DNA from 2 places in the Endozoicomonas sp. genome. Region 2 is predicted to be linked to the other one. Evidence: predicted binding sites of a transcription regulator. Region 2 holds the regulator's gene; the other holds the start of a gene.
What was found. The regulator PhoB, encoded in region 2, activates phosphate uptake and scavenging genes when phosphate is short. The targets are predictions, from matches to a motif close to TGTCATANNNNTGTCANA.
Positions count from the first base shown of each region.

Region 1: ACOCLE_RS19615 (PstS family phosphate ABC transporter substrate-binding protein) is a predicted target of PhoB. The motif match lies at 3,077-3,094, and genes of this name have one in related genera.

Region 1 covers NZ_OZ239981.1:4,370,699-4,376,829, reverse strand. The annotation lists gene ACOCLE_RS19630 (protein kinase domain-containing protein) at 1-872, shown strand, start outside; gene ACOCLE_RS19625 (TRAP transporter large permease) at 940-2,316, opposite strand; gene ACOCLE_RS19620 (TRAP transporter small permease subunit) at 2,313-2,855, opposite strand; gene ACOCLE_RS19615 (PstS family phosphate ABC transporter substrate-binding protein) at 3,224-4,213, shown strand; gene ACOCLE_RS19610 (trans-sulfuration enzyme family protein) at 4,272-5,435, opposite strand; gene ACOCLE_RS19605 (PLP-dependent cysteine synthase family protein) at 5,432-6,131, opposite strand, start outside.
Region 2 covers NZ_OZ239981.1:5,018,036-5,024,166, reverse strand. The annotation lists gene ACOCLE_RS22560 (chorismate--pyruvate lyase family protein) at 1-167, shown strand, start outside; gene ACOCLE_RS22555 (DUF3050 domain-containing protein) at 164-976, opposite strand; gene ubiA (4-hydroxybenzoate octaprenyltransferase) at 1,142-2,047, shown strand; gene phoB (phosphate regulon transcriptional regulator PhoB) at 2,189-2,878, shown strand; gene phoR (phosphate regulon sensor histidine kinase PhoR) at 3,009-4,352, shown strand; gene ACOCLE_RS22535 (hypothetical protein) at 4,421-4,861, opposite strand; gene ACOCLE_RS22530 (SpoVR family protein) at 5,309-6,131, opposite strand, start outside.

The DNA.
Region 1 (6,131 bases), 650 kb from region 2:
TACATGTTGATGACGCTAAGAATAAAGAGAATGATGGTGTTACTGGATCTGATGGATATATGTCGCCTGAAGCCTATAAAATTAATGGTTTCCCTGATGTTAAGGATGATTCATGGGCAGTAGGTGCAATTCTTTGTTTCATGGCATTTGGAAAAACACCAAATCAAATCTTCGAAGACCATGTTGATGGAGAAACAGGAAGCTTTGAAAAGGATACTGCAGGTTTTGCTGAATTAAGTCCCGATAAAAAAGAAGAGATACTCCTGAAAGAGCTTAAAATACCCCTTACTCCATGGACAAGAGACTATATCAGATGCATTATTAATCTGACCGATAACGATACAGATAAAAGAGCAACTACTGGGGAAGCGTATCTACAATTAAGTGCCGAACCAAGGGTTGATGATGGGTTTGATGAGCCTGTATCTTTTGATGCAACTATTGAACAGGAAATACCAGTCTCTGTTTTAGAGAGAACAATGTCCAGAGACTCAGGAATTGATACACCAGAGCAAATAGTTGATGAGTTGTCATTTGATAATCTTCCAAGTGGTAATCTTGCTGGAGTTGGCTCGGAAGCAGAAAATAGCAATCTCGAAGAAAGCCCTGAAGAAAAGGCTGTTATTCCTACGAATGCTGAAGTTGAATCAGATGATAGTGCAGAACAGTCCACAGAAAAAGCAAAGAGCCCGCTGGAGATGACTTTCCTTGAAAGGCAGGCTGATGCTGCAAATAAAAGGAAAGACAGAGAAGCTCAATATAAGACACGAGCAGAGGCGGAAAAAGAATGGGTTGAAGGTTTTAGGGGAAATAAGACAAAAAATAAGGTAGATAGGAATGCTACCAAGGGGAATAATCAGAAGAAGCAGTGAGTGGAAAATAGCAAAAAGGCCGCATTAAATGCGGCCTTTTTGCTATAGCTTTAGTCACCATGCTTTTTTAGCTATAAACCTTGTCTGGCAACCAGGTTGCCAACTCTGGCCATACAGCTAACGCACACAAAACAAGCAATTGGATAATAATGAACGGGATCACCCCTTTGTAAATATCGGATGTGGCCACTTCTGGCGGTGCAACTCCGCGTAAATAGAAAAGAGCAAAACCGAAAGGCGGTGTCAGGAAAGAGGTTTGCAGATTGACCGCAATCATAATCCCCAACCAAACCGGATCCAGCCCCATAGCCAGCAGCACCGGTGCAACCATGGGCACGACGACAAAAGTGATCTCAATAAAGTCGAGAATAAAGCCCAGCAGAAACATCACCAGCATTACAATCAATACGGCAGTAAATACTCCGCCGGGCATGGCCTCAAAATAACTGTGAATCAGCTCTTCTCCATTAAAGCCTCGAAACACCAGGGAAAAGATGGAGGCTCCAATCAAAATCAGGAAAACCATGCAGGTGACTTGTGTCGTTGATCGAACCACTTCTCTCAATGTATTGATGCTGAGTTGTCTGCGCAGAATCGCCAGCAGGATTGCGCCTACGGCACCGACACTGGCTGCTTCTGTCGGTGTTGCAGCTCCCGCCAGTATTGAGCCCAGAACAGCGACAATCAACAACAGAGGTGGTAACAGACTGAACAAGAGAGAGCTGTTACTGCTCATGGCTTCCAAGTCATCATCAGTCAGTGCCGGTGCCGCATCAGGTTTGACGCGGGCAACAATGATCAGATAAACGACATAACAAAAAACCAGCAGTAAGCCGGGAATAATGGCTCCGACAAACAGATCACCAACTGAAACCGTATCCGGTGAAAAGATGCCCATTTTGATCTGTGACTGCTGGTATGCACTGGATAAGACATCGCCCAGCAGAACCAGGGCTATGGAGGGAGGAATGATCTGCCCAAGGCTACCCGTTGCACAGATAGTTCCGGTCGCCAGCGCGGGGGAATATCCCCGACGGAGCATGGTTGGCAGCGATAACAGTCCCATGGTGACGACTGTGGCTCCGACTATTCCGGTACTGGCGGCCAGCAGCATACCAACAACGGTGACCGAGAGGCCAAGCCCCCCCCGGGTTTTACCAAACAGCCGGGCCATGCTTTCCAGCAGGCTCTCTGCCACTTTGGATTTTTCCAGCATCACCCCCATAAAGACAAACAGCGGTACAGCGATCAGCGTCTGGTTGGTGATCACACCAAACAGCCGGCTGGGCAGGGCATTCATTAACGAGAGATCAAATACGCCAAACAGCGATCCAGCTCCGGCAAACAGCAGGGCTGTTCCTGCCAGTGAAAACGCCACGGGATAACCAGCCAGCAGTACCAGGCAGACGGTGGCAAACATCAAAAAAGGAATGGCATCCATCATGATCTGTTCTCCTGACTGACGTCATTACCGGTAATGATCATCAGGGAACGCATCAGCTCGGCAATGCCCTGAAGCAGAAGGGTAACCACCATCACCAGGAGAAGGCTTTTCAGCAGATAGATAAAAGGCAGCCCTCCGGGATCCGAAGATCGTTCCAGAATGTGCCAGGAGCGTGCGATATAATCCCAGCTCATCACGCCAACAAACAGACAGACCGGTATCAGCATGAAAACCGTGCCCAGGCTGTTAACCAGTGCCTGCTTTTTGGGGCTCATGGTTCGATAGAAAACATCAACCCGGACATGGCCATTGTGCTTGAGTGTGTAGGCGCTGGCTCCCAGAAAGACCATTGAGTGCAGATACATGGCTGATTCCTGCATGGCGATGGAGCCGATATTTAACAGGTAGCGCAGAACCACTACGGTACAGACGACAAATACCAGCAGTAATGTCAGCCAGCTGATTAATCTTCCTGTACGTTCTGTGAATTGGTCGATAGCGGCTACCACCGACCTGACGTATTTCCAGGCGGGATTCATACTGTCTTTCCCCCGGCAGCCAGAACACTCGATACTGGCTACTTGTTATTATCATTATTTTTGTTCAACGCTTCTGATTTATTGTTGGTGTTATAGAATGTCTTGATCAAAAAAACTGCAGTAAACAGAAGGCGTTAAGCGAAGCTATTATAGGCTGTCCAGTGATGGTGGATCAATTTGACCGTCTCTCCGCATGTTTTTTATCCAGATAATTCTTCTGTCTTCACAGAATTGTCATATTCGCGCTCTATATTTGGTTTCCAGAAGTCAAGCAAGGAGGCTCACGCCTCAGATCAATCTTTGATAGCCCTGAATTATTAGAAGGTGCTGTTAATCGAACAGGGCGTGCCAAGCCTGGAGAGCAAATGATGAAAATAAAAAAACTCGTAAGTGCAGCGGCACTGGCACTGGCCAGTGGTTCGGTAATGGCCAGCCAGCTGGATCCATCTCTGCCAGCGTATAATAAGTCCAGTGGCGTATCCGGCAATCTGTCATCCGTTGGTTCAGATACTCTGGCTAACCTGATGACACTCTGGGCTGAAGATTTCAAGCGCATTTATCCCAATGTGAATGTTCAGATTCAGGCTGCGGGTTCTTCTACTGCCCCCCCCGCACTGACAGAAAGTACCTCAAACTTTGGCCCCATGAGCCGGAAAATGAAGGACAAAGAGCTGGAAGCCTTTGAGAAGCGGCATGGTTACAAGCCTACGGCCGTTCCTGTGGCCATTGATGCGCTGGCGGTCTTTGTGAACAAAGATAACCCCATCAAAGGCCTGACCATGGCCGAAGTGGATGCGATTTTCTCATCAACCCTTAAGTGCGGCGCAGACAGTCAAGTAAAGACCTGGGGTGATATCGGTCTGAGTGGATCTTGGACGAACCGCTCTGTGCAGCTCTACGGACGTAACTCGGTATCTGGTACTTATGGCTACTTCAAGAAGAAGGCTCTGTGTAAGGGGGATTTCAAAAACAGTGTGAATGAACAGCCTGGCTCTGCCTCTGTTGTTCAGTCTGTTTCTGCATCGCTGAATGGTATTGGCTACTCTGGCATTGGCTACAAAACCTCCAGCGTAAGAACCGTTGCGCTGGCGAAGAAAGAGGGGCAGGCTTTCGTAGAAGCGACGCCGCTGAATGCCGTTGATGGCAGTTATCCTCTCTCACGTTTCCTCTACGTGTACGTGAATAAGCAGCCTAACAAGCCGTTATCTCCACTTGAGCGTGAGTTTGTTAAGCTGGTGCTCTCTAAACAGGGGCAGGAAGTGGTTGTGAAGGGTGGTTATATCCCACTGCCAGGCAAGGTTGTTGATAAATACCTGGCTAAGCTCGGACTTGATAATACGACAGTTGCCAATAAATAAATTGATTTCTGATTGAAAGCCACTGTCTTAAGTGGCTTTTTTCATTAGTATTATCCCTTCAACTGATCAGTAATGCCTGATCAAGGTCCTTTTTAAGATCATCAATATCCTCTATTCCAACCGAGAGACGGATCAGGTTGTCGTGAATACCAATCTGTCTGAGGGTCTCGGGAGGGATGCTGGCATGGGTCATAATGGCAGGCTGTTCAGCCAGGCTTTCCACCCCCCCAAGACTTTCGGCCAGAGTGAATACCTTCAGTCTGGAGAAAAAGCGTGAGGTTTCCTCAAGTGATCCCTTTATTAACACGGAGATGATTCCGCTAAACCCTGTCATTTGTCGCTTAGCTAAATCATGCTGTGGATAACTTCTTAAGCCGGGGTAAATAACGCTCTCTACCTGCTGGTGGCTTTCCAGCCACTCGGCCAGTTGCTGAGCATTATCGTTATGGGCTTGCATGCGTAATGCCAGCGTCTTGATGCCACGCAATGCCAGATAGCTGTCAAATGGTCCGGCAATACTGCCAATGGCATTCTGCAGAAAAGTCATCCGTTCATTGAGCTCAGGATCATCACCAATAATCACTGCACCACCAATGATGTCAGAATGACCGTTCAGGTATTTTGTGGTTGAGTGCACGACAATGTCTGCCCCAAGATTCAGTGGTTGCTGATTAAATGGGGTAGCAAAGGTGTTATCCACAACGACCAGAATGTTTCGTTTCCGGGCCAGGTCACAGATGGCTTCGATATCAACCAGTTTAAGTAGAGGGTTGGTTGGGCTCTCTATCCAGATCATTCGGGTATTGTTTTGAATGGCTCTCTGAAAAGCCTGTGGGGCAGACATATCAATAAAGCTGAATGACAAACCGGCGCTTCTTCTGCGTACCTGGTCAAACAAGCGGAAAGAGCCACCATACAGGTCATCCATAGCAATCACATGGTCACCGTGATTGAGTAGCTCAAGAACGGTGGCAATAGCGGCCAGACCTGAGGCAAAGGCATAGCCTTTCCGGCCATTTTCCAGGCTGGCCAGCAGGCGCTCAAGGGCAAAACGGGTAGGGTTCTGGCTTCTTGAGTACTCAAACCCGGTGTGTTGCCCGGGAGCCTGCTGTGCATAGGTGGACGAGGTCACAATAGCGGGCATAACTGCACCGGTAACCGGATCAAGCTCTTGGCCACCATGAATGGTAAGGGTAGCAAAACGCATGCTTTTACTGGTCATAGGCTTTCCAGTTCTCCTCTCAGGTGATGCTGTTCAAGCCACTGATGATTAAATGCCTTGGATAGATAGCGGTAGCCAGTGTCACAGGCAAGGGTAACTACGGTTTTAGGGGTGGTCTGTTGCTGGCAATATCTCAGTGCTGCCGCCAGTAAAACACCTGATGAGGTGCCCGCCAGAATCAGTTCCCTGTTAAAGAGTGCTCTTGTATGCCTGAAGGCATCTTGATCTGAAATAGTGAAGGCTTGATCAGCAAGAGACAGGTCGCAGTTATCAGGGACAAAGTCTTCTCCGATCCCTTCGACCAGCCAGCTACCGGGCGTTTTTTCTGGAACGTTGTTGACCTTATCTGCCAGCAACGAACCTTCGGGATCTGCCAGAATCAGTTCTACTCTTGGTTTTTGAGCTTTCAGGTAGCGGCCGGCACCGGTCAATGTGCCTCCTGTACCCACACCACAGACAAACGCATCTACCTTGCCTGCGGTTTGCTGCCAGATTTCCGGACCAGTGGTTTTGAAATGGGCTTCAATATTTGCCTTATTGGCAAACTGGTTGGTGTAAAAGTATCCTTTTTGCTGACTGAGTGTTTCTGCCAGATCCAGATAATAGTCAGGGTGTCCACGGCTAACATCTGAACGGGTGAGAATCACGTTAGCGCCCATCATCTTGAGTAGATCTATTTTCTCCTGACTCATTTTG
Region 2 (6,131 bases):
GTCGAGGACCGATAGAAGTTACCGATATGAAAGCCAGTCAATTTAACTCACAACTCGATTTCGATTTTGAAACAGAAATCGCCTGGGCCAGGCGATCCCTGTTTTACCTGAGAGAAAAACCTATCTCGGTTTGTGAGGTTTTTCTACCTGAGCGTGAGCAACGCTAAGCGTTACTCTCATCGATAGTCTCGGCTTCATGAGCAGCCCCCTGCTGCTCTTCAGCTGTAACTCTGTCTATTTGTTCTTCAAGACCATCCCAAAATCGTAACCGAGATGAGATGGCCGTTTTAGCTTTATCAACTGCAGCCTGCTCTGCAGTTTTGTCTCCATTGATACACTGTTTCAGCAGACTCTCTGCAGCTGGGCCATGCTCATTTCCATCAAGGTCGATGTGCCTCTCCAGATAGTAAGTCATGGAAGGAACTGACTTCGGAGGGATTTCCCAATGATTCAACAAAGAAGAAAACATCTCCGGAATGGCATCTTCACGCCCAAAAAGAAAATAGCTGGCCACCTCTGGTAATGAACCATGTTGGGCTACCTTCAGCGTATCCGAAACAAATGCCTGAATATATTCTGGCACATCAGCAACCACCAGGGCCTGCTGCCAGGGAACACCAGTCTTAATGCTATAAATGACCTGCTCAATTTTGCTGGTGTCTGCTGATACTTCACGCATGGCTGCGAGATACATTTCCAGATGGCTCATTGGTGTACCATGCCGATCCTTATCCGTCTCTTCATAGAGAATAATTTCATTAATGAAGCGGGCAGACCGGGCATCCGGAACAGGCACCCAGGGTAGCTGCATGGAAGTAAACTCAAGCTGCAATCTTTTCGCCAGCGACATAAAATCCCATACAGCAAATACATGAGCTTCCATGAAGACCGACAACTTTTCCACACTATCAATTTTCTGGTAAAGGGAGTGATTGAAAAGTTGTTCTCGAAGAGGGCGTAAGTCTTTTGTAAACATGATAGTCTCCTGCTGTAAGCGATTGGCTCTGGCAGGCCGACAAAACAAAGACTACATAGACATTGGATACATGGCAGCCTGGCTGCTCACCTATGTTTATCGGCACAACATTTATCGGCTGGAAGGCCCTGACTATTTTCAAAACACAGGTTTTTACGGGCGCAGATGAAACTCATACAATCAATAACAGGCTCTAATAAATGTGCAGAGCTGCTTGATCAGCATCTGCCACGCTGGAAAGACTTTATTCAACTGGCTCGCCTAGATCGTCCTATTGGTATCTATCTATTGTTATGGCCAACACTATGGGCGCTTTGGCTTGCTGCTGATGGTACTCCCACTGTACACAATCTTGTGGTTTTCATTCTGGGCGTCATTTTGACTCGCAGTGCTGGCTGCGTTGTTAATGACTATGCTGACCGGCATTTTGATGGTCATGTAAAACGAACTCATCAGCGCCCATTAGTGACGGGAAAAATAACGCCCAAAGAAGCCCTTATATATGCCGCCAGTCTATTTTTAATCGCCTTTGCACTGGTACTGACCACCAATATTTTAACCATCTACCTTTCCTTTGCCGCCCTGCTACTGGCGTCTGCCTACCCTTTTGCCAAGCGACACACTTACCTACCTCAAGTGGTACTGGGAGCAGCATTTGGTTGGTCAATCCCCATGGCGTATGCAGCTGAAGCCGGTACATTGACAACTCAGGCATGGCTTTTGTTTACAGCTAACCTACTATGGACCGTTGCCTACGATACCCAGTATGCCATGGTGGACAGAGACGATGATTTGAAAATTGGTATTAAATCCACAGCCATTTTATTTGGTGAAATGGATAACCTGATTATCGGCTGCTTTCAGGCTTTTACTCTGGTAGCGATGGCCATGCTGGGGCTGCAGCTTGAATTGGCCTGGCCCTTCTATTTAAGTCTTGTTGCCGCGGCTGCTGGCTTTACTCATCAGCAATGGTCAACCCGTAACCGTGAAAGGGATCCTTGCTTCAAAGCCTTTCTTTCTAACCATTGGGTTGGAGCAGTTATTTTTCTTGGCATTCTCTGCTCACAATAAGCATCTGCAGGTCACCGTACTTACGGTGACCCTGACAAATTTCATACTACGTCATTTTTCTGTAACATTTTGCCGTTGTAATACCTGAAACATAGATAATTAGTTGTTGAATAAATCTGCATTCAATCTCGGGGTATTCTCATGTCTGGCAAAACAATTTTAATTGTGGATGATGAAACACCCATCAGGGAAATGGTCGCTATGGCTTTGGAAATGGCGGGATACCAGTGTCTGGAAGCCGCTGATGCAAAACAGGCTCATTCACTGGTGGTTGATAGCAGGCCAGACTTGATACTGCTGGATTGGATGCTTCCCGATATTTCTGGTATTGAGCTGGCCAGACGACTAAAGCGTGACCAGATGACGGCAGAAATTCCAATCATTATGCTGACAGCTAAAGGTGAAGAGGATCATAAAATCCAGGGGTTGGAAACCGGGACAGATGATTACATCACGAAACCTTTCTCCCCCCGTGAACTGGCTGCTCGACTCAAGGCGGTACTTCGCAGAACCCAAGGTATGGACGAACAATCACCTATTGTCGTTAAAGGGCTGGCACTCGACCCTGTCAGTCATCGCGTCAGTATTGACGGTAACCCCGCAGAGATGGGACCAACTGAATACCGACTGCTGCAGTTCTTTCTGACTCATCAGGAACGTGCCTACTCCCGTGGCCAATTGCTTGACCAAGTCTGGGGTGGCAATGTGTATGTTGAAGAGAGAACGGTTGATGTACATATCCGTCGTCTTAGAAAAGCTCTGGGCAGTGACTATGAAAATTACATTCAGACTGTCAGAGGTACTGGTTACCGCTTCTCTACCAAGGCATAAAACCTGATTCGGGATTTTACCTGGATAACATAAACAGGATGTCAGAATATTTTTCGTCGACATCAGCAGGTGACAGTAGGATCATGAGCAGGCTCAATAGCCATAGGCTAAACAAACTCCGGTATTACATGTGACAAGCTCTCTCCGATCCTGGTTTATTGGTCGAATGGTGTCCGTTCTTGCAATCGGGCTGCTTGCAGGCTGGTTAGTTGACCAGATTTTTCTAGGACTTTTTATTACTACCTTGTCGTATTTAGTCTGGAATCATCATCAGCTACATCGTCTGCTTAGATGGCTTGATGAAGCCGCTCATAAAGAGCTGGATCCTCCTGAAAGCAAAGGAATCTGGGGCGAGATTTTTGATGGCATTTATCGAATACAACGTAGACATAGTCGTTCAAAGCAGCGACTTGCTAACGTAATTGAGCGCATACAGGAATCAACTGCCGCCCTAAACGACGGGATAATCATGGCAGACCAAAATGGTTGCCTTGAGTGGTGGAACCGTGCTGCAGGCGAACTGCTTGGCCTGCAAATGCCCGATGATCAGGGGCAACCTCTGACGAACCTTGTTAGAAATCCCAAATTCGCCAGCTATATGGAAAATAGCCGAGGCAAAGAACCAATTAAGATTGACTCCCCTGCCCACGAAAACCGACAACTGCAAATAGCAATTACCGTTTATGGTCAGGGCAATCGACTGCTTTTAGTAAGAGATGTCAGTCGTTTACATCAGCTTGAGATAATGAGAACAGACTTTGTTGCCAATGTTTCTCATGAACTGAGGACGCCCCTGACGGTCATTTCTGGCTATCTTGAGACAATGAGCGACGGAATGGAAATGAATCCTGATACGCCGCCTATGTTCAAGCGAGCTCTTAGCCAGATGCAGGAACAGGCATCAAGAATGCAGCGCCTGATCGAAGACCTTTTATTGCTTTCACGTCTTGAAGCGACTGAACCGGAAAGAATAAGCCAGACAGTAAAACTGAAGCCACTGCTTTTGGGAATAATAAATGACGCTAAAGCACTGAGTGGTGAAAACCAGCACCAGTTACAACTGGAATGTGCAGAAGATGCCTCAGTCACTGGTGACGCCATGGAGTTACGCAGTGCATTTTCCAATCTGGTTTATAATGCCATCCGCTATACACCTTCGGGTGGAAAGGTTCATGTGAAGTGGTGGCAGGATCCAGAGGGTGGTCACCTTATGATTCAGGACAATGGTGTAGGCATAGACCCTGTTCATATTCCAAGACTGACCGAGCGATTTTATCGTGTGGATAAAAGCCGAAGCCACGCAACAGGTGGTACGGGTTTAGGGCTGGCGATTGTAAAACATGTTTTGTTAAGGCACGAAGGTCGTATCAGTATCAGTAGTCATCCGGGCAAAGGCAGTCGGTTTATCTGTCATTTCCCATTATCAAGAATCAACTCGACCAAAGTGATCCAAGCTAAAGAGCCAGATATTTGAGGTTAAACACAGCCTATTAAATAAAAAAGGGCCTTTCTGGCCCTTTTTTACGAAAGATCAAACAGTATTTACTCTTCGATCTGTTCCAAAGCGCAGTCCAGACGCTTCTTACCAGTGCGCTCCAGGTAAGCTTGAAAATCACGTGGCAGACGGCCAGTGGTAGCACCTTCCCACTTGATGCGCTCACCTGATTCATTCTCATATTCAAAAGTGTACTTTTGAATATTTCTGCGACGCTTTGGTGCAGCTTCATCCAGTTCCAGGTTACCCAGACCCAGGTCATTCATGGAAACACCACGGTCAGCCATAATCTGCTTGATCGCTTCAATGCTTTCCTGCTTCTTCTTACGCTTTTCTTCGTCTTTAACGCGAGCTTCCTGCTTCTCAGTCAGAACATCGTTCAGACGAGAAATGATACGCTCCAGATCTTCAGCGTGTACATCTTTAAACAGAGAACGAATACGGGTTTTGCTGCTTAAACGATGCAGAACTTCTTCAAAAATATTCATTTACTTTACGACTCCTTGGTCTTGATAGAACTTCCTACTTAGGAATAAAGATGTTCAATTCGATGATCTTTATACAGCAAGATTTTTTTAGATGGAAGTACCATTATATAAATATTAAAAATAATGTGAATCGATGATAGTAAAAACTGACAAATTATTAATCCATAGTTGAACAACAGATTACATCATTCGGATGTATTTTTGATCAAACTATTAATAGCTATAAAAGAAATAAGTTGTATAAATCATAGAGATAGTTCAAATGCAGTATTTGACTAAAGACATGCAGTTCTTACCGGTGAGTTGTGACTGGCGAACACCTTTCAAGTACTGCGCTCGATGATGATAAAAAACAGCACTTTCAGGAATCGTCCTGTGTGTTTTAGATGCGTACTGGCAGTAACTTATGTGCCCCTACCACTAGGTCATATAAATACGAATAGATTTCTATTTCCTCTTACTATTTTCACTGCATTGCCAGCTTTGAGTTACTGCACCATTTTCGAATGATTCAATCTCGACATCAAATTGCCAAATCCGGTGAATATGCTTCAGAAGTTCATCTGTCTCTTTCCCCAGAGGCCGACCTTGATGCTGATAATGACGAAGAGTCAGCATTCGATCACCTCGAACATTCACATTATAAACCTGAATGTTTGGCTCTCTATTGCCAAGATTATACTGAGCCGCCAGTGACTCACGTATTTCTTTATACCCCATTTCATCGTGAATACTATCCACTTCAAGATAAGAACGGGACTCATCATCCAGAATTGAAAACAATCTTAAATCTCGCATTACCTTGGGTGACAGGAACTGAAGGATAAAGCTTTCATCCTTAAAGTTTTTCATAGCAAAGTGGACGGTATCCAGCCAGTCACTTCCAGCAATATCTGGAAACCACTCTCGATCTTCATCCGTAGGGTTTTCACATATACGGCGAATATCCATAAACATATTAAAGCCAAGAGTATATGGGTTGATACCACTGTAATGCGGGCTATCAAAAGCCGGCTGGTAGATAACGCTGGAATGAGAATGAAGAAACTCCAGCATAAAACCATCGGTTACCTTTCCTTCATTGTACAGCTCATGAAGAAGGTGGTAATGCCAGAAGCAGGCCCATCCTTCATTCATCACCTGGGTCTGTTTCTGGGGATAGTAGTATTGGGCAATTTTTCTGGCAATTCGTAATATCTCTCTCTGCCAGGTTTCCAACAGTGGGGCATTCTTTTCAAGGAAATAGAGCAGGTTCTCTTCTGGGTCTTTA